DNA from 4 places in the Priestia sp. SIMBA_032 genome. Region 4 is predicted to be linked to each of the others. Evidence: riboswitches for the same ligand, from Rfam matches in the RefSeq annotation. Region 4 holds a riboswitch; each other region holds the start of a gene.
What was found. A riboswitch is a leader RNA that binds a small molecule or an ion and turns the genes downstream of it on or off. The one in region 4 is predicted to bind S-adenosylmethionine.

Region 1: it holds a riboswitch for S-adenosylmethionine, as region 4 does, so the genes downstream of both, SB717_RS02705 (bifunctional homocysteine S-methyltransferase/methylenetetrahydrofolate reductase) here and SB717_RS02100 (trans-sulfuration enzyme family protein) in region 4, are expected to answer to the same signal.
Region 2: it holds a riboswitch for S-adenosylmethionine, as region 4 does, so the genes downstream of both, SB717_RS18385 (sulfite oxidase-like oxidoreductase) here and SB717_RS02100 (trans-sulfuration enzyme family protein) in region 4, are expected to answer to the same signal.
Region 3: it holds a riboswitch for S-adenosylmethionine, as region 4 does, so the genes downstream of both, metK (methionine adenosyltransferase) here and SB717_RS02100 (trans-sulfuration enzyme family protein) in region 4, are expected to answer to the same signal.

The regions. Positions count from the first base shown of each region.
Region 1 is NZ_JAWRXD010000001.1:535,957-543,532, forward strand. It holds gene SB717_RS02700 (YkvI family membrane protein) at 1-908, opposite strand, end outside; SAM riboswitch class I at 1,253-1,359, shown strand; gene SB717_RS02705 (bifunctional homocysteine S-methyltransferase/methylenetetrahydrofolate reductase) at 1,467-3,305, shown strand; gene metH (methionine synthase) at 3,306-6,749, shown strand; gene SB717_RS02715 (Cof-type HAD-IIB family hydrolase) at 7,128-7,576, shown strand, end outside.
Region 2 is NZ_JAWRXD010000005.1:245,904-253,479, reverse strand. It holds gene SB717_RS18425 (DUF1232 domain-containing protein) at 1-406, shown strand, start outside; gene SB717_RS18420 (DUF3973 domain-containing protein) at 450-758, opposite strand; gene SB717_RS18415 (SPW repeat domain-containing protein) at 1,000-1,287, shown strand; gene SB717_RS18410 (hypothetical protein) at 1,611-2,204, opposite strand; gene SB717_RS18405 (YvrJ family protein) at 2,728-2,847, shown strand; gene SB717_RS18400 (molybdopterin molybdotransferase MoeA) at 2,862-4,127, opposite strand; gene moaC (cyclic pyranopterin monophosphate synthase MoaC) at 4,242-4,730, shown strand; gene SB717_RS18390 (MogA/MoaB family molybdenum cofactor biosynthesis protein) at 4,743-5,255, shown strand; gene SB717_RS18385 (sulfite oxidase-like oxidoreductase) at 5,289-5,951, opposite strand; SAM riboswitch class I at 6,028-6,134, opposite strand; gene SB717_RS18380 (putative polysaccharide biosynthesis protein) at 6,281-7,576, opposite strand, start outside.
Region 3 is NZ_JAWRXD010000002.1:34,389-41,964, forward strand. It holds gene SB717_RS06135 (ABC transporter substrate-binding protein) at 1-886, opposite strand, end outside; gene SB717_RS06140 (alpha/beta hydrolase family protein) at 1,059-1,841, shown strand; gene SB717_RS06145 (DUF2584 domain-containing protein) at 1,896-2,138, shown strand; gene pckA (phosphoenolpyruvate carboxykinase (ATP)) at 2,173-3,762, opposite strand; SAM riboswitch class I at 4,137-4,255, shown strand; gene metK (methionine adenosyltransferase) at 4,388-5,590, shown strand; gene SB717_RS06160 (glycosyltransferase family 4 protein) at 5,623-6,768, opposite strand; gene SB717_RS06165 (phosphatase PAP2 family protein) at 6,787-7,311, opposite strand; gene SB717_RS06170 (gamma carbonic anhydrase) at 7,503-7,576, opposite strand, start outside.
Region 4 is NZ_JAWRXD010000001.1:418,793-426,368, reverse strand. It holds gene SB717_RS02115 (CotH kinase family protein) at 1-902, shown strand, start outside; gene SB717_RS02110 (spore coat protein) at 1,033-2,184, shown strand; gene SB717_RS02105 (DUF2642 domain-containing protein) at 2,249-2,911, shown strand; SAM riboswitch class I at 3,079-3,196, shown strand; gene SB717_RS02100 (trans-sulfuration enzyme family protein) at 3,268-4,413, shown strand; gene SB717_RS02095 (trans-sulfuration enzyme family protein) at 4,397-5,578, shown strand; gene SB717_RS02090 (hypothetical protein) at 5,614-5,880, opposite strand; gene SB717_RS02085 (SIMPL domain-containing protein) at 5,943-6,602, opposite strand; gene putP (sodium/proline symporter PutP) at 6,831-7,576, opposite strand, start outside.

The sequences.
Region 1 (7,576 bases), 120 kb from region 4:
ATAATAAACGCAAAAGCTTGTTTGTCATTCAGGGGAAGAAATGACTGAAGCTGCTTAGCGATTCCAAATACATTTCCAATCAATGTAGTAAAAATCTCACCTAACACAACTACCGTAAATAAAACATTCACCCACGCTGAGATATTTTTAACAACGGCACTCATCGGAATATCAAGTTGAAATGAATAAGGCAAATTGGAAAGGGCAAGATGAGTAGAAACAAGCATAAACGTAAGTACGCATCCTCCTATTACGGCCCCTTTTTTAATCACGCTCCTATCTTTCACGGAGCTTCCTAATGGAACCAAAACGGCTTGAGCCAAAGCTAGATTTAGGGAAATGTATAAAAAGGGACTAACCGCCCACTTCCACTGTGTGACAAGCGTTAAATCCGGCTTCGTTTGAATCAGTGAGAAATAGCTGATATTTGGCACAAAGATGATAAAAGCAAATGAAAGCATCATCGGGACAACAAGAGAATTAACCATTAAAATACCGTTAATTCCTCTTGCGATAAATATATAAGTTAAAACAATTGTAAAAATCATCCCAACAGGAGGCCACAGCCCAAACTGTTCTTTTCCTATTGCCCCCGTACTCGCTAGCATGACTGAAGTTACTCCAAATAAAATGACAATCATTACACCGTTTACCGCTTTTCCAAGCACATCACCAAATAAATATGTATTAAGCTGCTGATAAGAAGAAGCCCCAATTGCGTGCGAAAGCAGCATCATTTTCGAACCTAGCCAAATAAAAAACAAGCCGCTGACCAAAATTCCAACCATTCCAAGTTCCCCGTACTGTGTAAAAAATTGAACGATTTCCTTGCCTGTTGCAAAACCGGCTCCTACAACGGTGCCTACATACGTAGCAGCAACCTGCAGCGTGAGTTTCCACCTTTTCATGCCCATCACCCTTCTACCCTTCATAGTTCACTATATGTAGAAAGGGTTAAAAAAAGACGAGCCTTTTTACGTGTAAATCTATGCATTTCCCAGCGCTTATGCCTTTGCGTTCATTTTTTATTTTTCCTTTTCTTTTTGTATTTCTCACAAAAAACTCCTTAACCCCTAACATAACAGTCATTTTCAAACAAAATATACGGATATTTTCCCTTTAGCTTTTAAATTTTCCTCAATATTTGCTGGAAATTCACAATTTACTGTTGTATAATTTCTAAAAATCAGATAAATTATTAAATAAGTATTCTTTCTATTCAAAAAAATATGTTTCAATTATATACAATTGATTCTTATCATGAGAGGTGGAGGGACTGGCCCTTTGAAACCTCAGCAACCAGTCGTTAGAGACATGGTGCTAAATCCAGCAAGCAATTTATTGCTTGGAAGATAAGAAGGCGAAAAAAGTCTTCTTCTTAAGAAGACTTTTTCTATTTTATCGGCATATTGCATAAAACGAATCACTCGTGAAATAGAAGCGGAACAATTTAAGGAGGTTTTGACATGGGGTTACTTGAAGATTTAAAGTCTAAAATTTTAATTGGGGATGGTGCCACTGGTACCCTCCTTTACTCACACGGTATTGACAGCTGCTTTGAAGAACTAAACATCACCAAACCAGAAGAGGTTTCTCGTATTCACAGAGCCTATGTAGAAGCTGGTGCAAACGTTATTCAAACAAATACGTACGCTGCTAATTATCAAAAACTTGCCCGTTATGGATTAGAAGATTCAGTCAAAGACATCAATGTTGCTGGTGTAAAATTAGCGAAACAAGCTGCAAAAGATCAGGCTTACGTGGTTGGTACACTCGGCGGAATTCGTTCTTTCCAAAAAAACGCTATTAGTTTAGAAGAGGTTAAGCGAAGCATTCGTGAACAAATGTTTTGGCTTTTAAATGAAGGCGTGGATGGCCTTTTATTTGAAACATACTATGATTTTGAAGAATTAAAGACCGTTCTTACCCTGGCAAGAAAAGAAACGGATAAGCCTATTATTACCCACGTTTCCCTGCATGATATCGGCGTACTGCAAGATGGCCGTCCTTTAGCAGATGCATTAAAAGAATTAGAAGCGTTGGGAGCAGATGTTGTCGGGCTAAACTGCCGTTTAGGTCCTTATCATATGATTCAGTCTCTTGAAGAAGTACCGCTTCCTGATCGTGCTTTCTTATCTGCTTACCCTAACGCCAGCCTTCCGGCGTATGTGGAAGGAAAGCTGGAATATGAAACGAATGAAGACTACTTTGTAGAAAGCGCGCGTTTATTCCGCGAACAAGGGGTTCGCTTAATTGGAGGATGCTGCGGTACAACACCAGCTCACGTACGCGCAATGTCATCTGCCTTAAAAGACCTGCCTCCGATTACAAGCAAAGTCGTTAAAATGAGACCAGCCGTTACGGTTCAAGAGCGTGAGCAGCAGGATAAACCTCATATGCATGAAATTGTGAAGAAGCGCCGCTCGGTTATCGTCGAGCTAGATCCGCCTAAACAGCTTGGTCCGACTAAATTTTTAGAAGGCGCAAAAACACTTGATAAAGTCGGCGTAGATGCTATTACATTAGCTGATAATTCTCTTGCCTCACCTCGCATCAGCAACTTGGCAATGGCAACACTGATGCAGCAAGAAACAAAAGCACGACCGCTTATTCATATTACCTGTCGCGACCGAAATTTAATTGGACTTCAATCTCATTTAATGGGACTTCATACGCTAGGAATGAATCAAGTACTTGCAATTACCGGTGATCCGTCAAAAGTTGGCGATTTCCCTGGCGCCACTTCGGTCTACGATTTATCTTCATTTGACTTGATTAGTTTAATCGCTCAGTTTAATGAAGGACTATCTTATTCCGGTAAACCGCTTGGTCAAAAAACCAATTTTTCCATTGCAGCTGCCTTTAACCCAAACGTGCGTCACTTAGACCGAGCTGTTCAGCGTTTGGAAAAGAAAATCGACTGCGGGGCTCACTATTTTATTACTCAGCCTCTCTATTCAACTAAGCAAATTGAAGAGGTATATGAAGCAACCAAACATTTAACAACACCGGTATACATTGGGATCATGCCGTTAACAAGCGCAAGAAATGCTCGATTTATTCACCATGAAGTACCTGGAATTAAATTATCAGAAGGTATTCTAGAACGCATGGACGCAACGGGAAGTGATCGAATCCGCGGTGAAGTCGAAGGTCTTGCAATTGCCAAAAACTTAATTGATACGGCATATGAGCTATTTGACGGTATCTACTTAATTACGCCGTTTATGCGCTATGAAATGACCGAAATTCTAACACGTTATATTCATGACAAGCAACTTGTTACATCAGAAAGGAAGATATAAATGAGCTCACTTATCGAACAACAACTAAAGAAGCGAATACTCGTCATCGATGGAGCAATGGGAACGATGATTCAAGATGCTGATTTAACCGCTGAAGATTTTGGCGGCGAAGAATATGAAGGCTGTAACGAATATTTGACTCGAACAGCGCCTCATGTGATTCAGCGCATTCATGAAGAGTACTTTGCAGCAGGTGCTGACATCATTGAAACCAATACGTTTGGCTCAACATCTACCGTACTTGATGAATACGATTTAGGTCACTTGGCGTATGAATTGAATATCGAAGCTGTGAAGCTTGCTTGTGCAGCCCGCGATAAGTATTCAACTCCCGAATGGCCTAGGTTCGTAGCTGGAGCTATCGGTCCTACCACTAAAACTCTCTCTGTTACCGGAGGCATTACATTCCCTGAGTTAGTAGAATCGTACGAAGAGCAAGCTCGAGGTTTGTTAGACGGCGGCGTTGACTTGCTTTTAGTCGAAACCTGTCAAGACATGCTGAACGTAAAAGCCGCGTTTCTAGGGATTACAGCGGCGTTTGAAAAACTAAAAACCGAAGTTCCTATTATGATTTCAGGAACAATTGAGCCTATGGGAACAACTCTCGCTGGTCAAGATATCGAATCTTTTTACTTATCACTGGAACACATGAAGCCACTTTCAGTCGGACTTAACTGCGCGACAGGCCCTGAATTTATGACAGATCATATTCGCTCTCTTTCAGACCTAGCCACTTCAGCAGTTAGTTGTTATCCAAACGCCGGACTTCCGGATGAAGAAGGCAATTATCATGAATCCCCTGAGCTGCTTGCTCAAAAAATTAAAGGGTTTGCTGATAAAGGCTGGCTGAACTTTGTAGGCGGATGCTGTGGTACAACGCCTGCTCATATTAAAGCACTGGCGGAAGCGGTAAAAGAGGTTGCGCCTCGTTCGCTTGATCGCTCCGAGCATAACCATGCTGTAACCGGTATTGAACCGCTTGTATATGACGAGTCTATGCGCCCTCTTTTTGTAGGAGAACGTACGAATGTAATCGGTTCTCGCAAGTTCAAGCGTCTGATTGCGGAAGGAAAAATTGAAGAAGCATCTGAAATTGCGCGTGCTCAAGTTAAAAATGGTGCTCACGTTATTGATATTTGCTTAGCAGATCCAGACCGTGAAGAAATGGAAGACATGGAGGAATTTATTCAAGAAGTTGTAAAGAAAGTAAAGGTTCCTCTTGTAATCGATTCAACCGACGAGAAAGTCATTGAAAAAGCTTTAACGTATTCACAAGGTAAGGTCATTATTAACTCCATTAACTTAGAAGATGGTGAAGAGCGTTTTGATGCAATCTTACCGTTAGTAAAAAAATTCGGTGCAGCTCTGGTTGTCGGCACAATCGATGAAACAGGAATGGCCGTTACTGCAGAACGAAAAGTGGAGATTGCTAAACGCTCACATGATTTGCTTGTTGAAAAACATGGCTTTAATCCGAAAGATATTATTTTTGACCCTCTTGTGTTTCCTGTAGGAACTGGTGATGAACAATATATTGGTTCCGCTGAAGAAACAGTTAAGGGAATTAAAATGATTAAAGAAGCCCTGCCTGATTGCCTGACTATTCTTGGCGTAAGTAACGTGTCATTCGGTCTTCCTCCAGTCGGACGTGAAGTACTGAATGCTGTTTACCTTTATCACTGTACGCAGGCGGGACTGGATTATGCCATTGTTAATACCGAAAAGTTAGAGCGCTATGCTTCTATTCCAGAAGCTGAAATTGAGCTTGCTAATGCGTTATTATTTAACACAACTGATGAAACGTTAAGCACGTTTACCGACTTTTATCGTGATAAAAAGAAAGAAGCAAAAGTAGAAATTTCTACGTTAACACTCGAAGAACGATTGGCAATGTATATTGTCGAAGGTACAAAAGAAGGATTGCTTCCTGATTTAGAACAGGCTTTAGCTCAATATGATGATCCGTTAGATATTATTAACGGACCTCTTATGAAGGGCATGGCGGAAGTTGGACGTTTGTTTAATGACAACCAGCTGATTGTAGCAGAAGTGCTTCAAAGTGCTGAAGTTATGAAAGCATCCGTTGCCTTTTTAGAACCTCATATGGAAGCAACTGAAAATGATTCTGGAAAAGGCAAAGTTATTCTTGCAACGGTTAAAGGCGACGTGCATGATATCGGTAAAAACTTAGTAGACATCATTTTAAGCAACAATGGTTTTAAAGTAATTGATTTAGGGATTAAAGTAACGCCCCAGCAGCTGATTGAAGCAGTAAAAGAAGAAAACCCAGACATCATTGGCCTGTCAGGTCTTCTAGTAAAGTCAGCTCAGCAAATGGTTTTGACTGCCCAAGATTTAACACAATCAAGCATTGATGTTCCAATTATGGTAGGAGGCGCTGCCCTTTCCCGTAAATTTACTGACTTTAAAATTGCCCCGGAATATGATGGTGCGGTCCTCTACGCCAAAGATGCGATGGACGGATTAGCGTTAGCAAACAAGCTGCAGAACAAAGAAGAAGTTATTCAGCTTCTAGCAGATTTAAAAACACGGCAAGAAAAGAAAGTAACGGTTCGAGAACGTCAGCCTCAAACCGCTCAAGCAGCTACGGCTGTTTTAGAAAGATCCGCCATTTCAACGGACGCTCCTGTTTTTGTACCGGCTGATTTGAAGCGCCACGTTGTTAAACACTACGATTTGGCACAGGTTCTTCCGTATATTAACTGGCAGATGCTTTTAGGCCATCACTTAGGACTAAAAGGAAAAGTGAATAAGCTGCTTGCCGAAAAAGACGAGCGTGCTGTTCAATTAAAAGAAACCGTTGATGACCTGCTCGAACTGGCACTAAAAGAAAACTTAATTAAGCCAGCGGTTATTTATCAGTTCTTCCCTGCTCAAGCAGACGGAAATGATTTAATTATTTATGATCCTGCTGATGAAAAAACAGAAATTGAACGCTTTACCTTCCCTCGACAAGCAAAAGGACAGTTCTTGTGCTTATCTGATTTTGCAAAGCCTAAAGAAAAAGAGATGGACTATGTATGTTTCTTCTCCGTAACAGCAGGAACAGGCATTCGCGAACGCGCGGCAAAATTCAAAGAAAACGGCGAGTTTTTAAAGAGTCACGTGTTCCAAGCTCTTGCGCTTGAACTAGCTGAAGGATTAGCAGAACGTGTTCATCAGCAAATTCGTGACCGCTGGGGATTCCCCGATTCGCCTGACTTTACAATGGCGGAGCGTTTTTCAGCCAAATACCAAGGTCAGCGTTTTTCATTCGGATATCCTGCATGTCCAGACCTTGAGGACCAAGCAAAACTGTTTAAATTGCTTAAACCTGAAGACATCGGCATTCAGTTAACAGACGGTTTCATGATGGAACCAGAAGCTTCTGTTACAGCCCTTGTTTTTGCACATCCTGAAGCGAAATATTTTAACGTATTATAAAATATGGCCGCGGTCTTTTAGACCGCGGCTGTTTTTTACAGTGAACAAACCTGAAAAAAGGCTGCGACAAATGTATTTTTAGCTGAAGAAAGATCCGAACGGTGAATCCAGATTCTTGACTGAGAATCAACTCCATTCGGATTTTTCATTGTGATGATGAACTGAATTTCATGGAGCTGTTTCTAGCTGTTGATTGGAGGGCAAAACGAAGACTCCTGCGGAAAAAATTGATGTAGTTATGTCTTAATCTCTTTGAATTCACCGCCGATTTGAGCTTTTTTTATGAGTTTCTTGGGAAACACTGATAGAATAAGGAATGTAATAAATTTGTAACGTCCTTATCACAGCAATTTTTTCAGGGAAAGGAATTTTCAAGCAATGATTAAATTATTTGTAAGCGACTTAGATGGCACTCTTTTACACGAAGAAAAATACGTAGAACAGCATAATGCAGACGCACTTAGTGAACTTCAGCGCCAAGGAGTAGAGGTTTGTCTTGCTTCTGGACGAATGGATACGGAAATTTTAAAGATTTCTACTGATATTAATAATACATTTCATCGCATTAGCCAAAACGGAGGATTTGTGTGGACCAAAGAAAATCAAGAACTTCATGGAAAAGTGTTTGAAGATGATTTAGCGGTTCAACTTTATAAAAAAACGATAGATCCTAACCGTATTACGCTTGTCTGTTCAAACGACACGAATTATGTAGAGCAGCGAAATGAAATTATTGAAGCAATTGAAACTCACATGTTTTTCCCTATCGAAGAACAAATTAAAATGACGGATTCATTTGGTCACGCTCTTTCTCCATCTAAAATCAC
Region 2 (7,576 bases), on a different contig from region 4:
AGAAAATGAAGTAGAAACAGGCATTCATTACTCCATTGATAAAATTCAAGAAATACTTAAATCTTTTAATACAGTGGATACAAACTTTACGATTGAGCGTGTAGAACAAGAACTAACTAAATATAAGCAATATGCACAGACGGATGAAGGACACAGCATGATTTGTAATAACTTTCAAACCAAAATAGAGCAAGTAGGCAGTGTTGGTACTTTCATTGATCAACTAAAGCAAATGTATCTTGAATACTGTAGCGAAAAAACCTCAGCTGCCAGGCGCCCTATTTTGGGAAGTGCGCTATTGTATTTTATTTTGCCTACCGATATTATCCCAGACTATGTCTTTCCAATCGGCTATTTAGACGATGCAATAGCTGTACAACTAGTGATGAATCAACTTAAGGAATAAAAACTGATTTTTATCAAGCGAGCTGAACGCGGCATGCCGCTATTTATTGTGAAAACAGAACTTTTTCTGAACCATGGCGATGAGCAGGTAAATATTCTATTGCTTTCTTTAATTTAGATAATTCTTTTAGCACAATCTTTTTAATGATTTTTTCTTTTTCAGATGGCTTGCATGACTCCTTGCATGACTCCTTGCATGACTCCTTGCATGACTCATGGTTACATCTATGTGCACACATACCTAAAGGGATTTTTTCTCCTACAAATGGATCTATATAGACTCCATTTTCAAATAACTTACTCTTAATAAGATTTTCATTTTGCAATCTGCAGCAAGTAACGCAATAGTACATTCGTTTTCCACTCTCTTTCTCATATTTGATTTTGAAACATCTTATGAGAACTCATCAACAGAAGTGCTTGTTCCTATATTAAAAGTTGAAAAAATCTCAACAGGCGTTGATGAATACTCAACACACATCACTTACAAACATATAGTTTAATAATGACATCATAAAGAGTGTCATACATTGAGGAGGGAATGCGGTGAAAACAAGAGGTATTATTAACGCTATAATCGGTATTTAGTTTGTTATTGCCCCGTGGATGCTTGGTTTTTCATACGATGCAGGAGCTACTTCAGCAAGTATTGTATTTGGAATTCTCCAAGTCATCACATCTCTTTTAGGAGCGAATAAACCAGGATGGAATTCATGGCAAAACTGGATTTCCCTTATTAGCGGATTGTGGTTTGTTCTTTTTCCTTTTATTTATTCATTAACAGATGGCGCGCTTTGGTCTATCATCATACTCGGGTTAATGACCGTACTATTTAGTTTATGGAGCTTGAATTCTAAAGCAAAACTAAAAGCTATAAGTTAAAGAGCGAATAATATTCCACTATTCATCTAAACTATTGAAGATCCAGCAACACGTGGGCCTATGTGAGAAATAATTTTTGTAGCAGAAAAAACTCCCTATTTCCATAGGGAGCTTTTTCTGGTTTGCAAGAATTGATGATTAATTTTATCTTCACCTTTTTTAACATATCCTTATAATACGCTTCATCCTCAAGATATCCAATACTTCCACTTAGTAAATGATCTACTGTCTCAATTCCCGTAAAATCAAATCTTCCATAATTATTAATGATAAAACTTTGAATCATTAAAAAAGAGCTTTGAATTATAATTCAAAGCCTTTTTTTAATAAGAAGATACGTAATACCAGTTCTTATGTACTTTTTCTATCTGTTTAAAGTCCCCATCAAAATCGGTTTTTAAAGGTTTATTATCGTTTGGATCATATACAAATCCTGAAAAATTGTCTAACATTCCGCGATATGTAAAGAAAAGAATAGATTTCTCTTTTCCTTTTGTTTCTACTGCGATGTCACCTCCGCCTTTAGACAATTGAGTATACTCTTTAGGTAATTGAATAAGTGATGGATTATCAGATACATTAGGTTTAATCACACCATTTTCTACTTTAGCTGTAATTTCTTCTCGTTTATTCTGATGGATTTTAAAGTTCAGATCTAAATTGACTTGATCAAAGGGAAAGAAAAACCATAATCCCATAGTAATGAGCTGAATAACAAAAGGCTGCCACTTTCTATTTTTAAAAAGCTGGATCAATGTCCATACAGTTATGATGATAAAGAAGGCATATACGAATAGCCAAACAGGTAACATTAAAAACTCCGTTATCATATCAACTAGATCCCATTGGAACAATAACACTAAAATAACTAACAAACTACTAATTAACGATAAAAACAATAATGGACTGCGTTTCACACATCTTCCTCTTCCTGAAATAATTCTTTTTTAGCCTTAATTATATATTAAAATTCCTATAAAAACTTATGTATACTTCATACATTTTCAGTTTACATAATACCTCTTTCCAGTACACATCAAAAAAGAACCCTTGGCGCACATGGAGGTTGAGATAGGATGTCGTTCTTTTTTATGCAGTTCTTTATATACCCTTGATCTAACAATATTTCATTTCAATAGGAATGAAGAACTCCTGTATAAAAAGCAACCCTTTTATATACCCGTTAAAGCACATCCAAAGTAGTATTTACATTTAAAAACATGTTAAAATCTAGTAGTCATTTATACTCGAGTACGTATAAATGAACCCTTACAAAAAGCAGCCTCGCTTGCCAATGCCGAGGCTGCTTTTTCTTATTTTTTAAGGACTTTTGTCTTAAAAATGGACGTATGTCCTGCGAACAAATACTTAGATATTACATATGATACTATATCTTCTAAGTGAAGGAGGTATGCTACTACAGAAAATTTAGTTAGCTATATTAGAGATTTAGGCTTTCCAATTACCCTGTCTTTTTACTTACTTGTTCGCATTGAAAACAAATTAGATCGAATTACAGAACTTCTTCAAATTCTTATTGAAAAAAAGGACAAGCAATAAGCAAGTTACTTTATTTATATCCAAAGCGAACTTGCTCCTTCTTTTTCAAGATGCAGCACGGCCACTTCTGCTCCGTTATCATATCCCTGCTCTCCTCCTGGAAGAACAATCAGCGCATTTGCTGCAGCTAATGACGAAATAGCTCCTGACTTATCCATGCCAACAGGCGTTACTAAGAGCCTTCCGCCTTCGTCTGTAATTTCTCCTCGTACCATTCTTGTGAATGCATTAGGCTCTTTAAAACGGCCGTTTAATACCGCTTTTGTTTTATGTAAATGAGGCCGTGGTGAATGTAAAAAGCTGCGAACAATTGGACGAACAAATAGTTCGAATCCGACGTAGCAAGCAGATGGGTTTCCTGATAATCCAAACAGCAGCTGTCCGTTTCGTTCTGCGACTGTTGTGACGCTTCCCGGTCGCATCGCAATTTTGTTAAAGAGTACATTTGCGCCAAGCTTTTCATAGATAGCCGGCAAATAATCATAGTCCCCAACGGATACCCCGCCGGTTGTCAGTAAAATATCCACTTCTTCAAGCGCTTTTTCTACCGCTTCATAGCAGCGGTCAAAATCATCTTCAAGCTTCCCTAAACATTTCGGAATTCCCCCGCTTCTTACGATTTGCGCAAGAGCCATATAGGAGTTGCTGTTACGGATTTTCCCTGGTTCTAACGGTTCATTTACATCAAGCAGTTCGCTTCCCGTTGTTAACACGCCCACCACTGGCTGCTTCACCACGGCTACATCCGCATAGCCAAACGTAGCTAAAAAAGCGGTGACGCCTGGATTAATGCGCGTTCCTTTGGAAACAAGCACGTCTCCTTTTTTTGTTTCTTCTCCTTTTAACGCAATGTGTTCCCACTTTGAAGCTGACCTGCTTAACGCCATATACGTTTTGCCTTCTTTTTCATACGACTTCGTTACTTCAAGCATTACAACTGCATCACATGAATGAGGCACTTGCGCTCCTGTCATAATACGTACCGCTTGAAACGGCTTTACTTCTTCTTCAAACACAGAGCCGGCACCGATTTCACTTACAACTTCGAACTCCACAGGATGTTCACTTGAGACTTCTACGCAGTCTTGCGCTCGAACCGCAAAGCCGTCATAAAGCGATTTATTAAAATGAGGCACGTTTTGATCAGCGACAATATCTTCTCCTAAATAGCGTCCGTAGCTTTCAGTGATCGATACGCGTTCGATGCTGCCTTTTTTTTTATATGTCATGACTTTTTCAATTGCTTCAGGAATTGAAATAGGTGTTCTGCTTTCTAACATACATTCTTCACTTCCTTTATGTCTGTTCACTTTTTGCGCTATGGTGTAAAATCATAGCATATCTTACTATTTCTATCATACAACAAAATTTACTGAAAAAGGATGAAAACACCGATGTCTTCTTTTACACATTTTAATGATCAAGGCCGTGCCAACATGGTCGATATTAGCGAAAAATCTATCACTCGCCGCGTTGCAACCGCTCGTTCAAGCATACTGGTTAACAAAGAAATTCATGAAGCCATTGTAGAACATAAAATTGGAAAAGGTGACGTACTTGCTGTTGCACAAGTAGCGGGAATCATGGCAGCAAAACGTACGTCTGACATTATTCCGATGTGTCACCCCCTTCTATTAAAAGGCGTAAACCTTTCATTTGACTGGGATACAAGCAATAATCAGTACCGTTTATTAATAGAAGCAACGGTTAAAACGGAAGGCTCAACAGGCGTTGAAATGGAAGCTTTAACTGCCGCTTCTGCTTGCGCTCTAACTGTTTATGATATGTGCAAAGCCATTGATAAAGGAATGATTATTGGCGAAACGTATTTACTTGAAAAATCAGGCGGCAAAAACGGTGACTATAAGCGCACCGAAGCGTAAAGGAGGTACATAATGAGCGTACACGAACATAAATCTAAAGCAACTCAGCCCGTTCGCTGCAAAGTCATTACGGTATCAGACACACGTACAAAAGAAACCGATAAAAGCGGTGCGCTGATGATCCAGCTTCTGAAAGAACACGACATGCAGATCGCTTCCTATGAAATTGTAAAAGACGACCAAACGTCTATTCAACAAGCCATACTTGCTGGCTGCAGTGATGAGAACATTGACGTTGTTCTCACAAACGGCGGGACGGGCATCACAAAACGAGACGTCACCATTGAAGCCGTTCAAGCGCTGATTCATAAAGAAATCGTTGGGTTTGGCGAGCTGTTTCGCATGCTGAGCTACACCGAAGACATTGGCAGCGCGGCGATTATGAGCCGGGCAATTGCCGGGACGATTAACGAAAAAGCCGTTTTTTCTACACCAGGATCAAGCGCTGCGGTTCGTCTAGCGATGACCAAGCTGATTTTGCCTGAACTTCGCCATGTTGTGTGGGAATTAAACCGCCAGCGCTGACAAAATGCCTATGCGCGCGCATAGGCATTTTCATTAATCATAGTCTTTATGTACCCACTCATCTTCTGGAATACCTAAATCTTCTCCAGAAAAACGTTCTTCTTTAAACGGATCTCCTCTAAGATGAAAGCCGTTTTGCTCCCAAAAGCCAGGACGATTTTCATCAATGGCTTCAAAGCCTCGAAGCCATTTAACACTTTTCCAAAAGTACAAATGCGGAACAACCAATCGCAGCGGATATCCATGCTTAGCTGTAAGCGGCTCTCCGTTAAAAGAATGAGCAAGAAGAATATCGTCTCTCAGTAAATCTTTTACTTCAATGTTTGACGTATAGTCATTATCTCCATGCAGCATGATGTATTTACTTTTTAACTCCACGCCAACTGCCTTCAAAAAGTCTGTAAACAGCACGCCCGTAAATTGATTATCAAGCCTTGTCCATCTCGTTACGCAGTGGATATCACACTTCACCGTTGTTTGCGGCATATTCAATATATCTTGGTACGAAAGCGTCACTTCTTTATCTACCAATCCAAACACGCGAAGCGTCCACTCCTCTAAGTTATACTCCGGCACGTCCCCTTCATGTAAAATCGGAAATCGCTCCGTTACTACCTGACCCGGAGGCACTCGTCCTTCGTACTTTGGATCAATTTCTGGTGTTTTCATTCGTTTGATACGGTCTGCTTTGTTCAAAAATATCACCTCGTTGTTTCTTCTACATAAAAAGCCCTTCCTTAAATAAATAAGGAAGAGCTTCGTTTCAGCTTCTTCCTTATCTCTAAGAGCAGCGCACTCTTAAGGATTTGGCACCATTCTGTCATAGACAGCGGTTGCCGGGTTTCACAGGGCCAGTCCCTCCACCTCTCTTGATAAGGAAACAAATTGTATTTGTTTTATGTAATAAAGTCAGTATTAAGCTTTTTGTCATAATTGTCAATATTATTTTTCTTTTCCGCACAAAAAAACTTTAAAAACAGATAGAGGTATAAGATTTTAGTCTACTAAAATACTATGTCAAGTCTTCACCCTTCTCCATCAATCATCGTATACTTCCTGGCAAAGCGCTTGTAGTAAATTTGCTCATCTTCTTGTCCATCGTTAAAAACAAGTCGGTTATGATCAATATCTTTCTCTTTTAACACATAGCCTTTTTCATTCATCAGTTGAATATATTCATCTAAATGTCCTTTTTTCACCATATAGTAAAGAACATTATCTGAATCCGTAGTCTTTGCTACATCTTGACTTCCCACTTCTAACTTAAATACAGCTGTTGCTGTTTGAACGGGACGATAATCTCCAAACACTCTTTCCCAATTTAATAGCAATAGCGCGCCGGAAATTATTATACATCCTCCAGCCGCCACGGTTAGTACAAATCGTTTTGACACACCTTTCTCTCCTTTATATTTTTTTCTTCTATTTAATACAGCAGATTGCCCTAAACTTGTTTTGACGCCAAGCCCTAGATACACAGCAACACCTAAAGCTATTGAAATACAAGACGTGCTAATCGCAAGTGAAGATGCAGACAGCTTATTTTCTAGAAAATAGTGAGAAGCATAATTGCCAATAAGCACAGCGGCTGACATCACACTTACTAATAAAACAGGCGTCAACGCGGCTTTTCCCAGTGATTGAACTCGGTAAGAAATGGATTTTTCAATTAAATAAAAGTTATAGATAACCGATACACCATATCCTCCGTACGTCGCGACAACAGGTCCAATTTCTTTTAAGCTTGAAACCAACAGTACGTTTAATACTATCTTCACAACAATACCTAAGCCCAAGCCAAAAATTAATTTCTTTTGCTGATTAATTCCTTGAAGAATCGCGGCTGTTACGGTGAAAAGAGCAAATAGAATCGCAGCAGGCGCATACCATTGTAAAACAACTCCACCGATTTCATGACTGTTTTTCGCTCCAAAGATCATCATATATACCGGCTTACCCAATAAACAAAGCCCCACCGCAGCAGGAAGAGTAAAAAACAACAACAGCTGCAGCGTTTTTGTAATCTTTCCTTTTACTTCTCGTAAATTTCCTTGCACAAAAGAAGATGTAATACCCGGAATCAGCGACATGCTGAAGGCAGTCGCTAGCGATACCGGCACCATCACTAAAATTTGCGCTAATCCAATGACAGAGTTGATTGTTTCGGCTTTAGCTTGTCCATACCCTATTGATTGAAAAAGCATGTTAATCGTAAACGTATCAATATTTTGATAGATTGGAATAGCTAAACCAACTAATACAAACGGAACGGCGTACGTCACAAGCTCTTTGAACATTGAAGAGAACGAAATGGATTTATT
Region 3 (7,576 bases), on a different contig from region 4:
TTTGATCTAATAAAGGGTTAGTTGCAAAAGATTTTTGGGATTTATAGCGGTCAATAACAGTTTTTAGCGTGTCTTTAGGTGTATCTTCAAAATACGGTGCAACCACTTCAGCAATTTCATCTGTGCTATGTGTATTCACCCATTTTTGTGCTTTGTAAATAGCTCGAGTAAATTTAGCTGCTGCTTCAGGGTTATCTTTTAAATAGCTTTCTTTGGCCATAAATGTTGTATAAGGAACTGTTCCTGATTCTTTTCCGAAGGAAGCAACGATATGTCCTTTTCCTTGTTTCTCTAAAATACTAGCCGTTGGCTCAAATAATTGAACGTAATCTCCAGTACCAGAAGCAAAAGCATTCGCAACGTTAGCAAAATCAATGTTTTGAACGAGTTTTACATCTTTTTTAGGATCGATATTATGCTGTTTCAACACATATTCCCCTACCATTTGCGGCATGCCGCCTTTGCGTTGACCAAGAAACGTTTTGCCTTTAAGCTGATCCCATGAAAATTGATCGCCCTTTTTACGCGCTACTAGAAATGTACCGTCGGTTTGGGTTAGCTGTGCAAAGTTGATGACGGGATCACTAGACCCCTGTGCATATACGTAGATTGAAGTTTCCGAGCCGACTAAGGCGACGTCGATTCCATCAGATAAAAGTGACGTCATTGTCTTATCTCCGCCCCACGTTGTTTTTAAATCTACCTTTAGTCCTTCTTCTTCAAAAAAGCCTTTTGAAATAGCAACGTACTGGGGAGCATAAAAGATAGAGCGAGTTACTTCTCCGACACGAACCGTTTGTACAGATGTTGTTTTGCTGCAGCTAATTAGTGGAATGAGTAAAATCATAATAGCAAGCAAAGAAAAAAGCCATTTAATTGGTTTCATAAAGCAAACCTCCTTAAAATAATAAAATATTTTATGATAATGTATGTAAAGAAGTGGAAGAAGGTGAGTGCCTATATAACTATGTAGAAAATCAAAGAAGTATGTGTCAACGACTGAAAGTAAACCTTATTGGAAGAAAGAGGGCTAGTTATATAAAGAATGGAGGAAAAAAATGAAAGATGGAACAATTCTTCATAAACAGCGTTTCCCATCATCAAACCCTCGCGTGGCACTGTGGGTGATTACATATGCATGTCGAGGGCTTAAGATTAAAGGAATGCTCGCAGAGCCAAAAGAAAAAGGAATGTATGACGGCTTTTTATACTTAAGAGGAGGTATTAAGAACGTAGGAACGGTTCGTCCTGCTCGACTCATTCAATTTGCTTCTCAAGGTTTTATTGTGATGGCTCCGTTCTATAGGGGAAATCAAGGAGGCGAAGGAAACGAAGATTTTGCAGGAGACGATCGTTACGATGCTTTTGCTGCTTACGATTTACTGAAACAGCTCCCTAACGTCCACCATGACCGCATCCATATTTTTGGGTTTTCAAGAGGGGGAGTGATGGCGTTACTCACAGCCATTGAAAAAAAAGACAGCCGTTCTCTTGTGCTATGGGGAGGCGTCACGGATATGGTATTGACATATGAAGAAAGAGAAGATTTAAGAAGAATGATGAAGCGGGTGATTGGAGGAACTCCTTCTAAATATCCTGAAAGATACGAATGGAGGACACCTTTGCATCGTGCTCATCTAGTCGAGCCGCCGGTCTTGCTTATTCATGGTTTAGAAGATAAAAACGTGTCGATTGATCATTCCTATCAGCTCGAATCTAAACTAAAGAAGTCCAATAAAAAAGTTACCAGCTGGTATTTTGAAAACTTTCCACATGCTTTTCCACCAAAAGAAAACCGAGAAACGGTAAAGAAGTTAACGAAGTGGATGAAAGCGCAATAAAAGATATGCTACGATAGAAAAAACAAGTAGAATAACAGTGAGGAGTGAGAAAAAATGGGGATGCCGCTAGAATTAAATACAATGATTGTGACAAAAGGCAACGAAAAGCGTGTAACAGATAACATTTTTCAAGTTGAGAAAAAAGGATATCGCTTGTATCCTTTAGATATTCCATTAAACATTCACAAAACGAAAAATGGAGAATGTATTGGAACTGCTGTTGTGCGTAAGGTAGAAATGGAGCAGGAAAAAACCATTGTCACATATGAACTGACAAAATTACATTCGACTAACTAAAAAACCGATCGTCTATAAGACGATCGGTTTTTTATTAGACTCTAGGTCCGCCTAATGTTGAAATGTCAGATGCTACATCATTAAAACGCTTGAAGTTTGCTTTGAATTTAGCGGCAAGCTCAGTTGCTTTTTGGTTATAAGCTGTTGCATCGTTCCACGCTTTAGAAGGCTGAAGCACTTCATCAGGAACTCCCGGAACATGAGTTGGAATTGATAAACCAAAAATAGCATCTGTTACTGTTTCAGTATTAGCTAGTTCTCCTTCAAGAGCTGCTTGAACCATAGCTCGAGTGTAACTTAACTTCATTCGTTCACCCACGCCGTATTCACCGCCGGTCCATCCAGTGTTTACAAGGTAGACATTTACGTTATGTTCATCGATTTTCTTTCCTAGCATTTCTGCATAAGTTGTTGGAGCAAGAGGTAAGAAAGGCTCACCAAAGCATGTAGAGAAAGTGGCCTGTGGCGATGTTACGCCGCGTTCTGTTCCAGCTAATTTACTAGTGTATCCGCTCAGAAAATGGTACATCGCTTGTTCTTTTGTAAGCTTGCTGATTGGAGGCAAGACGCCGAAGGCATCAGCAGTTAAAAAGACAATAGCTGTAGGGTGCCCAGCAACGCTTGGCAATACCGTATTATCAATAGAGTCAATTGAATAAGCAGCACGAGTATTTTCTGTTAAACTATTATCATTGTAATCTGCTACTTTCGTATTTTGATTTAACACTACATTTTCCAGTACGGCTCCGAAGCGAATTGCATTAAAAATTTGCGGTTCTTTTTCTTCGGAAAGCTGAATGCACTTCGCGTAGCAGCCTCCTTCAATATTAAATACACCAGAGCTTGACCAACCGTGCTCATCATCTCCTATTAAACGACGGTTTGCATCAGCAGAAAGCGTTGTTTTACCCGTTCCAGATAAGCCAAAGAATAATGCAACGTCACCTTCTTCTCCTACGTTAGCAGAACAGTGCATGGATAGAATATTGTTTTGAGGAAGCAAGAAGTTCATCACTGAGAAAATAGATTTTTTCATTTCACCAGCGTATTCAGTTCCTCCAATTAGCACAATGCGTCGCTCTAATGAAAGAATAATGAAGGTTTCAGAATTTGTCCCGTCTGTTTCAGGATCAGCTTTGAACGTTGGAGCTGCTACAATTGTAAACGGCTTCACATCATCATTTATTTTTTGTTCAGCTGAAGGGCGAATGAATAACTGCTGAGCGAATAGGTTGTGCCATGCAAATTCATTAACTACTTGAATTGGTAACTGATACTTTTTATCAGCTCCAGCATATCCATTAAAAACAAAAAGTTCATCCTGCTTCTTTAAGTGGGTTAAGACTTTTTTGTATAGCGCATCGAATCGCTGAGCAGAAATTGGCTGATTGACGGGTCCCCATTCAACCGTTTTTGAAGATACAGCATCGCTTACAATAAATTTATCCAAAGGAGAGCGACCTGTATATTTTCCGGTTTCGACTGACACAGCACCTGTAGAAGTCAGCGTTCCTTCACGTCGAGCTAGAATTTTTTCAACAAGTTGTGGAACAGATAATTGGTGTTTTGTTGTTTTTAATTGAAGCAAACCATTTAATTCGATAGACATATCAACAGTACTCATGTGCACTACCTTCCTTTTTTAGCTATTATTTATTCATTAATGTTTGAAATTTATAATTAGTATAACACATTTATTTAATTATTCTATACTATTTAACTAAAAATGTTTGTGTATTATAAAAAAATGTACGTTATACCTATTTTAGACACATGTATATGTGCTAGGAGCGAAAAAAGTGAAGCTATTTCAAGTGAAAGCCTTTTTTTAATCTGTCTTGTTAACCAAACTTCGTGATCATTCTTAATAAGGTATACTATTTTTAAATTTGAGTATGTTACATTAAAACCGATTCAAACATAAAGAGATGATTTCCATTTGAATGTTGTTGACAGTGAAGCGCTTTTTCATGTATTATATGTCCTTGAACGGATACTCTCTTATCCCGAGCTGGTGGAGGGACAGGCCCTGTGAAACCCAGCAACCATCGTCATTTTTTTTGTGTAGGCGATAAGGTGCTAACCTGATGCAAGGGCACAACCTTGATCGATAAGAGTGAAAGGCTTATGTAGAATTTGATACCTTTCCTCGATACAAGGAAAGGTTTTTTTATATTTTTTAACGTGTAATGAAAATAAGGGAATGAGTACCGTATCACAATGTATCGTATTTATAAGGAGGAAAACTGATGTCAACACAACGTCGTCTGTTCACGTCAGAATCTGTTACAGAGGGACATCCCGATAAAATTTGTGACCAAATTTCTGACTCAATTCTTGATGCTATCCTAGCAAAGGATCCAAATGCTCGTGTTGCTTGTGAAACAAGCGTAACAACTGGTTTAGTTTTAGTAAGTGGTGAAATTACAACTTCTACTTACGTGGATATTCCTAAAACAGTTCGTGAAACAATTAAAGGAATTGGCTATACTCGTGCAAAATACGGATTTGATGCTGAAACTTGTGCAGTATTAACATCTATCGACGAGCAGTCAGCTGATATCGCTGCTGGTGTAGACCAAGCGTTAGAAGCACGTGAAGGTCAAATGTCCGATGAAGAAATCGAAGCAATCGGAGCTGGAGACCAAGGGTTAATGTTTGGTTATGCATGTAACGAAACAAAAGAATTAATGCCTCTTCCAATTTCATTAGCTCATAAACTTGCTCGCCGTCTAACAGAAGTACGTAAAGAAGAGATTCTTCCTTACCTTCGCCCAGATGGTAAAACACAAGTAACAGTTGAATATGATGAAAACAACAAACCTGTTCGCATCGATACAATTGTTATTTCAACTCAGCATCACCCAGAAGTAACGTTAGAGCAAATTCAACGTAACTTAAAAGAATATGTTATTAATCCAGTTGTTCCAAATGAGTTAATTGATGAAAATACAAAGTATTTCATTAACCCAACAGGACGTTTCGTAATCGGCGGCCCTCAAGGAGATGCTGGTTTAACTGGTCGTAAAATTATCGTTGATACTTACGGCGGATATGCTCGTCACGGCGGCGGTGCATTCTCTGGTAAGGACGCAACAAAAGTAGACCGTTCAGCAGCTTATGCAGCTCGTTATGTTGCGAAAAACATTGTAGCGGCTGATCTTGCTGATAAATGTGAAGTACAGCTAGCATATGCAATTGGTGTTGCACAGCCAGTATCTATTTCAGTTGATACATTCGGTACAGGAAAAGTTTCTGAAGAAGTACTAGTAGATGTAGTACGCAAAAACTTTGACCTACGTCCAGCAGGCATCATTAAAATGCTTGATTTACGTCGCCCAATTTATAAGCAAACAGCAGCTTACGGTCACTTTGGCCGTACAGATGTGGAGCTTCCTTGGGAGTTCACAGACAAAGCTGAAGCATTAAAAACTCAAGCTTTAGCTAAATAATAAAAAAATCTCCGTGAAAACGGAGATTTTTTTTATGCCCATTGAATGCCTTCAGCAGATTTTTCTACGACATCTTCATATTCTGAAAGCAAATGCTGAAAAATGGCGTCCCATGATTGAGTAAGAGCATAGTGTCTCGCTGCATGGCCAAAGTGAAGCCGCTGGTGCAAATCATCGAGTAAACTTGTAATAGCCGAACTGAATTCTTCTAAGGAGTGAGGTTTGCAAAGGTAGCCGTTTCGCCCGTGCTGAACCATCTGTTTAACTCCTCCTGCATTTGCTGCCACCACAGGAGTTCCAGAAGCAAGAGATTCCAGTACGACATTTCCGAAGGTTTCTGTTTCTGAAGGAAAAACAAACAAATCAGATGACGAGTAGATATGAGCAAGTTGCTTACCTTCAAGAAAGCCTGTAAATGTCATATGCTCAGATGCTTGCTGCTGCATTTGTTCTTTTAAAGGGCCGTCTCCCACAATAACCCAGTGAATTTGATGGCGGATATGATCAGGTAAAGCTCGTGCGATTTTTATTAAAAAATCAGCGTTCTTTTCTTTAGCTAATCTTCCTACATACGTTAAGATGTAGGGTTTTTTAATATTATATTTAATACGAATATCAAAGCGGTCATAGTGGGGATGAAATAATTTATGATTTACTCCCCGCGACCAAATAGCTACGTTGTGAAATCCTTGTTCTTCTAGCTGCTGTTTGGTCACTTCGGAGGGGACAAATATTTTTTGTGCAGGTTTATAAAACCATTTCATATATTTTTGCAGTGGTACACGCATTTTTTCAAGTTCATAGTGAGATAAATAATCATCAAAATTGGTATGATAAGAGCCGACAAGAGGAACACCTAATCTTTTCCCGTAATAGGAGCCGCAAAGCCCCATTGTAAAAGGAGTGGCCAAATGAATGAGAGAAGGGTTGAATTCCTGCAGCTGCTTTTTAATTTTTAGAACGTTTGGCAATGAAAAGCGGCTGTTTGGATAAAGGAAAAACGGCATGCTGGGCGAGCGGTGAACATACGTTGAAAATGACTGATCATGAGCAAATTCAGGAGCAAATACCTGGATGGGAATTTGCTTTGATTTGACATACTGAGTAAATTGATAAAGTGTTTTAGCAGCTCCGTTAACTTCCGGAGCAAATGTATCTGTAAATAAAGCAATTCTCATTAGTACTCCTCCTATCAATTAGACTAAAAATATGTTCAGTGAAACAGCACCTGAAAAGATGCCGAGTATCAGGCCTACCATGACATCCGTCGGATAGTGCAGACCGAGATAAATTCTTGAAACTCCTACCGTGACTGCAAGAGGCAAAAGAATGGCAGCGAAGGCTGGATAAGTAATCATCAGAGGGGTAACTAACGAAAAAATAGCTGTTGTATGCCCCGATGGAAATGAATGATCTTTTAATGGATTTTCTAATACTTTTGTATGCTTTAGTTGAATATAAGGCCGTTGTCTAGGATATAGCTTTTTAGCAATGGCAACAGGAATATGGCTAACAGCTAGAGAAAACGCACAAGCGTAAGCGACGGATGAAGGGTGCAGAAATAGCAGCAAGCATGCTATCACAATGGTAAACGTAGCTCCGCCGGCGTGAGTTAGTAAACGTAAAAACCTATTTAAGTGCTTTCGATCAAAGTGTTGATTTACACTTTTGAATAATCGGCATTCGGCATCGTATACATACTGAATTAACTTGGCTTTCATAGAGTCGCTCCCTTTTCAATAAATACGTCTTTATTATTCAGTTTAATCTTTAATTGTGGAGGCAGTACTAAAACGATGTAAATTAATATGGAAATTTCTTTACAATTGTGGGGAGAATAGAACATGATTAGAGAGTTTGTGGAGATACTAAAAAAATTCCCTCAGTATGACTTTCTGAGGGAACGTTTCCTTTATAATGAAGAATCAGATTTCTTAATAGACTTATAATACTGCCCTTTTTCTACATATTCTGTACGGATGCGCT
Region 4 (7,576 bases):
TTATTGAATTTTATTCCCCAAAAATCTTTCAGCATTCTAAAGAAATACATTTGAACGCTGAATACAAAGATCCATCCCTTATGCGCAACAAATTATCCCTCGATTTTTTCTCCTCCTTAGACGTTTTATCTCCTCACTCTCAGTTTGTTACCCTCACGATTAATGGGAAAAACGAAGGGGTATATCTTCAGCTCGAATCGGTAGATGAACTATTTTTGAAAAAAAGAAATTTAGCGGATGGATCCATATTTTATGCAGTGGACGGAGATGCTAATTTTTCTTTAATGAGTGATTTGGATAAAAAGCCGAAAACATCCCTATTATCAGGTTATGAAGATAAAGTAGTGAAACAAGGAGATGAGGAAAAATTAGAACAGTTTATATTTAATGTTAATACATGGACAAATACAGAATTCGAACAGAATATTGAGAAGTATCTAAACGTCGACCGGTACTTATCTTGGTTAGTTGGTATTATTTGTATGCAAAATTATGACGGTTTTGTTCATAACTATGCTCTATATCGAGACCATGACAGTGGACGCTTTGAACTGATTCCATGGGATTATGATGCGACTTGGGGAAGGGATGTAAATGGAAAAGTAATGGAAGGAGATTATGTCCGTGCACAAGGATTCAACACTCTTACAGCTCGTTTGTTGGCAGTAGATGGAATTAAAAAGCATTACATTCAAAAGATGAACAATGTTCTAAATAATCAATTTACAGTGGAATATATGAAGCCCATTGTCTATCAAATGCACGAAGAGCTTAAGCCTTATATTTTGAAAGATCCTTATGTAAAAAAAAATATAGAACAGTTTTATGAGGAGCCGGCATTTATTTTATCTTTTATAAAAGACCGAACAACATATATTAAAAATAATCTTCTCACTTTTTAGATACCGTAGAATGATAGGCAAAAGTGGAATTTGTTAATAATAGGCAAATGTACGAAATCAATAGCTGTACATGATACGTATATATACAGTATGAATGACCAATATGGATGACTAACAAGGAGGAAAAAGAATGGAAAACTATTATTATTATTATGGGCAAAATCAAGGTCAAAATTCAAATCCAAACCGAAAACGCAGCCACAGCAAAAATGCAAATCGGCCTGATAAAGGCTATTCTTCGCAGTTTAAACCTTTAAAAGGAAGAATGGTGACTGTTTATCGAGGAGGTCCTGAATCAAAAACAGGTTATTTACTTGATGTTCAGTCTGATTATTTAATATTAGCAGTAGAAAACGATAACAATAATAACAGCGATGAAAACAATAATGAAGGAAATAACAACCAAAACAATCAAAGCAATCAAAACAACCAAAACAACCAAAACAACCAAAACAATCAAAATAATCAACAAGAATATACGGTTGTATATTATCATTTATCCCATGTTAAGAGTATTACGGAAGATGCTGTGTCAAATTCAGCACAGACGTTTACCGGGTTTGATAATGAGGGTACTTTAGAGTTGTATAGAGGCAAGACATTTGCTAGTACTTTATCATTACTGAAAAGTAAATATGTTCAAATAAATCAAGGCGGTCCTGAGAAAAAAGCAGGCCAGCTACTTGACGTATTAGGTTCGTCAGAGTCTGCTTACCTTGTGTTACTGTCGGAAGATGATGGTGTTGTCTATATCAATGTTGAACATGTAAAAAGTATAAGTGAATATCAAAATGATAATAACAATAATAACAATAATAACAATAATAACAATCAAATGAATAATCAATTTGCTACAAATCAGGAACCAACTTATATGAAATCAAAAACCTTTAATAATTTATTTACTCATCTATCACACAAATGGGTATCAATCAATGGTGGCGGTCCAGAGGCTGTAGAAGGTGTATTGGTGCAAAGCCGGAATGGTACTTTTACCCTTGTTCAAGACAATCAAGTATTACGCTTACAACCAAGACATGTTAAAACCATTTGTGTAGGAGCAAAAGGATCTTTTAAACAAAATAATAATCAAGATGATGAGCAGAAAGAGGAAAATACAAAAACTGAAGACGGAGGATCAGCAGAAGGCGTTTCAGAAGGTCGTACAGGAAGAAGCCGCACAGGTTCATATTCCTCAAGAAAAAGCCGCCGCACAGATTCACACTCGTCAGCGTCAAGAGAGCAAGTCATCCAAACAAAAAATTATCGCTGGAAAGCATAATGAATAAGAACAAAAAAGGTGCTTATAAAGCACCTTTTCTGTCATATAGGAAAGGGGGAGGAGAATGAGTATAAATCGCTATATTAATAAAATTGTAGAAGTAGATATTTCAGGGAATACTAAGTTTATTGGCAGACTTGTTGACTTAGGGTTAGATGTCATGATTTTGTATAATGGACATGATTATTTGTATATTCCTCTTTTACACATGCATCGTTTGCAGGAAGTATCGGAAGAAGACTATACGGTTTTACGTGAAATAGAAGAGAACTTAATAGAAGAAAGTCAGCGGATTTCCTATCGTAATATTTTACAGCAGGCAAAAGGGAAATTTATTGAAATTTATGTGACAGGAGGGAAATCATTGCACGGCTATATTACAAGCGTGCTGAATGATTATCTTGTGTTTTATTCTCCAGTGTATAAAAATGTCTTTGTTTCTCTGCATCATTTGAAATGGCTTACCCCTTACAGCAATGAGTTAACCCCTTATTCTTTAAGTGACAAAGAGCTACCAGTAAGGCCCGCCTCTGCACCTTTTGTCAGAAACTTTGAAGAGCAGCTTAAAAAATATGAAAATCAACTGGTTGTATTAGATTTAGGGGATCAATCAGAAAAGATTGGCGTACTTAAAGAAGTTTCTAATAATATTGTTGAACTAATTACCGCAAATGGAGAAAGTATCTATTGGAAGCTAGCTCATGTAAAATCTGTGCACTTGCCTTAGAAAAAGAGACCTCGCTGTCGTCTCTTTTTTTTATGTGCTTATCAGGACAAGTATATTGAATAAACAAATGAGACGATTTAAATTTTTTAGAAAATTATGTTGACAATAAAGAAAATCTTTATTAAAGTTAGTAACAACAAACGTTAACCACCAACAATTATATAGAACTCTTATCAAGAGTGGCGGAGGGACTGGCCCTGCGATGCCCGGCAACCATCAAATGAAACATTCATTTGAACGGTGCTAATTCCTGTGGAACATCAGTATTGTTCTAACAGATGAGAGAAATCGTGTATAAACGAACACTCTTTCATCTGTGAAGAGTGTTTTTTATTTTGAGTTAAGGAGAGAAATAGATGAAAATTGAAACTTTATTAGTTCGTTCAGGAGTAGGTCGTGACCCTTCAACAGGTTCTATTACAACCCCCATTTACCAAGCATCAACATTTGCTCACCCTGCTTTAGGGCAAAGTACAGGATTTGACTATGCACGTACGGCAAACCCTACTCGTACAGCATTGGAAGAAGCAATTGCTGCTTTAGAAAAAGGCGAAGTAGGAGCAGCATTCGCTTCAGGAATGGCGGGTGTAATGGCAGTTTTAGCACTATTTAAAAACGGAGATCATTTAATTGTATCAGAGGATTTATACGGAGGAACGTATCGAGTACTAAATGAAATCTTTTCAGAGCAAGGAATTACTGTTTCGTACGTCAACACAGCCCATCTCGAGCAAGTAAAAGATGCGCTTCGTCCCAACACGAAAGCTTTATTTATTGAAACACCTACAAATCCAATGATGCACGTAACTGATTTGCCAGAAGCAATTGCGTTAGCTAAACAGCATGATTTGCTTACTATCATTGACAATACATTCATGTCCCCTTACTATCAGCGCCCTTTAGAGCTTGGAGCAGATATTGTGATACATAGTGCAAGCAAATACATTGGAGGTCATAATGATGTAGTTGCTGGTCTTGTAGTCGCTCGATGTAGTAGCTTAGGAGAGAAAATTCGTTTTTATCAAAATGCAGCTGGGGCAATCTTAGGTCCACAAGATAGCTGGCTGTTATTGCGCGGTGTTAAGACGCTAGCGCTTCGTATGGAAAAGCATAACGAAAATGCACTGAAAATTGCAAATTGGCTTACTGCTCATGATCTCGTGGAAAAAGTGTATTACCCTGGTCTTGAAACACATCCGGGCTATGAAATTATGAAGAAACAAGCAACTGGATTTGGAGGCATGATTTCTTTTGCTGTCTCACACCCTGACATCGTGTCCACGCTTTTGGAAAATGTCAAAGTTATTACATTTGCAGAAAGCTTAGGAGGCGTAGAAAGTTTAATGACATTCCCAGCTCGTCAAACACACGCGGACATTCCGGAGGAAATTCGAAATCGTGTTGGAGTAACAAACTGTTTACTGCGATTATCAGTTGGAATTGAGCACGCAGATGATTTAATTAAAGATTTGAAGGAGGCATTTGATGCATACCAACAATAATAAACATAGATTTGGTACGAACTTAATTCATGCAAATACAGGAATTGACGGTCATTTTGGAGCGGTTAACGTACCTATTTATCAGGTATCTACATTTAACCAAGAAGATGAGACGAACGACGGCCGCTATGACTATTCTCGCTCAGGAAATCCAACTCGTGAGGCTTTAGAAAACACCATTGCTCAGCTAGAAAATGGATACGCTGGCTTTGCTTTTTCATCAGGTATGGCTGCTATCTCCTCGGTGTTATCTATTTTTGAATCAGGGGATGAAATTTTAGTTTCACACGATACGTACGGCGGGACATATCGTGTATTAACACGATTATTTTCAAAGTTTGGTATCAAAACAACTTTTGTTGATACAACGAAGGTTGAAAAAGTAGAAGAAGCTATCACAAAAGATACGAAGGCTATTTATGTCGAAAGCCCTTCAAATCCATTTTTACAAGTAACGGATATTAAAGCAGTAGCAAGTTTGGCGAAGGAGCGCAATGTTCTTACAATTGTGGATAACACGTTTTTAACACCTTATCTACAGCAGCCGATTGACCTTGGTGTAAATATTGTAATTCATAGTGCTACAAAATATATCAGCGGTCACAGTGACGTCATTGGCGGTCTAGTTGTGGTAAGCGATGAAAAGCTAGCGGAAGAAGTAAGGTTTGTACAAAATGCTTTTGGTGCTATCTTAGGACCACAGGATTGTTTTTTACTGCTTCGAGGCATTAAGACATTAAAAGTTCGTTTAGATCAACAGTTAAAAACAGCACTGCAGTTTGCAAAGTGGCTTGAAGAACAATCTCTAGTGAGCCGTGTATACTACCCAGGTTTAAAAAGTCATCCAGACCACAGACTCATTTCAGAACAAGCAAATGGATACGGAGCTATGATTTCTTTCCAAGTACAGGATGAAAAAGTAGCACGACATATTTTGCAAGGAGTCAAATTGGCTTCAATTGGCGTTAGTCTAGGTGCAGTTGAATCCATTCTAACGCATCCTGCAACAATGTCTCATGCAAGTATCCCAAAAGAAGTACGTGAAGAAAAAGGAATTACTGATTCACTTCTTCGCCTTTCAGTAGGGTTAGAGGAATTCGAGGATTTGAAGCAAGACTTTAACGCTGTTTTTCAAAGCTTAGAAGAAAAAGCGTTAATTAAATAAAAAAAGGACTTCCATCAAGGAAGTCCTTTTTCTTGTTATATACAGCTATCTAAAAGGTTTGTGTATAGGGACGTAAGCGCAACTTTTTCATCAGAGGAAAGACTGCTGTTTAGAATTCTTTTGATGCCAAGATGATATTTTACATACGGTGTTTGCCGAACGCGTGGGTGAGTCATTTCATCTTTTAAATCTTTCAGAATGGCTTCGTGAAGCTGATCTTCACTTGCCATGGCTTGGTTAGAAGCGAACGAACGGTTCAACCATAGGGTCTGATAAGCTGCTAGTAAATGTTCAGAAGTCATTGTGCAAAGAGCTCCTTTAGATTAGTTTCTTCATTATAATAATTTATATTTTACCATAAGTATTAATACGTGTACGTAACTTTTACAGAAGCAGATACAGTCAAGGACTGAGCTTGAATAGGGGGAGAGGCTGCTAATAACTTAGGCGAGGAGCCAGATGACTGATAGACGGGTCCTTCTTCGATTAAAATAGGGATTTGGTTAATAGGGAGCTGCAGCGTGTTGGCAATGGTAAAGGCCTTTTCTTTAGCATTTAATAAAGCTTTACTTATCGCTTCTTGTTCATATTTATCATCATTTGTAACGTGAAATTGAAGGTCTTGCGCTACGTTGGCTCCGCTTGAAAACGTAGCGTTATAGACATCGCCTGCTTGTTTTACATCTTGTACTCTTACTCTAAATAAGTGCTGTACTTCGTATCCTGTAAGAGTGGATTTTCCATCGCTGTAATCATATTTAGGATTTATGGTGAATGAAGCTGTGTCAATTTGCTGGTCGTTGATTCCAAGATTTTTCATCTCTTGCAGCAAAGTGTTTGAAACAGCTGAATTTTCTTTTAAAGCTTCTTGAACATCTCGGTTTTCCGTACGAGTTCCAATCGTCATGGAAATTTCATTTGGAATGGCTGAAGCAGTTCCTTCACCAATTACTTTAATTTCTCTATTTTGTGTATCTACGCGCAATTGTTGTGTAGGTTCATAAGGGAAATAAGAATGTTGCATACAAAAACCTCCTTTATTGATCTTTAATATATATGATAAGCAAAGGAGATTAAAAACAAAAAGAGATTGAGACATAACTAAATCAACCGCTAGAAGAAACTATATACATAAAACCTATATTCACCTTACCAATAAAAAATCCGAACGAATTTGATTCTTCATCAAGAATCTCGATTCATCGTTCGGATCTTCCTTCAACTAACGTACTTTTTTTCAGTTTCTTTTTGTTTATTTCGATTCTTTTATTAAGGTTTCTTTCATTTCAATGAATTGATTTTGAACATCGTTTGACGGTTTCTTTGTTAGTAAACTTACAATAATAACAGCTAATAAGCTGAAAAAGAACCCAGGAATCATTTCATAAAGAGCATCCTTCAATGGAGTATTTACCCAAATTAATACTGTAGCAGCACCTACAATCATCCCTGCAAGGGCTCCCCATCGAGTCATACGCTTCCAGTAAAGACTTAGTAAAATAGCAGGACCAAAAGCTGAACCAAATCCAGCCCATGCGTATCCAACCAGTCCTAAAATCGTATCGCTAGGTTTTAAAGAAAGCAAAATGCCAATAATTGCAACACCTAAAACCGCAGCTCTTCCAACCGTTACAAGCTCTTTGTCAGAGGCTTTGCGTCGGAAAAATGTTTTATAAAAATCTTCTGTAACAGAGCTTGCCGTTACAAGCAGCTGAGAAGAAATCGTGCTCATAATTGCTGCTAGTAAAGCTGCATATAAAAATCCAGTAATTAACGGATTGAAGAGTATATCCGCAAACTTAATAAAAATAGTTTCAGGGTCTGTTAGTTTCATACCCGTTTTTTCTACATATGCAATTCCAACGAGCCCTGTCAGCATAGCGCCAATAATTGAAATGATCATCCAGCTCATTCCAATACGGCGTGCGGGTTTTAATTCTTTAACAGAAGAGATAGCCATAAAACGGACGATAATATGAGGCTGGCCGAAATAGCCAA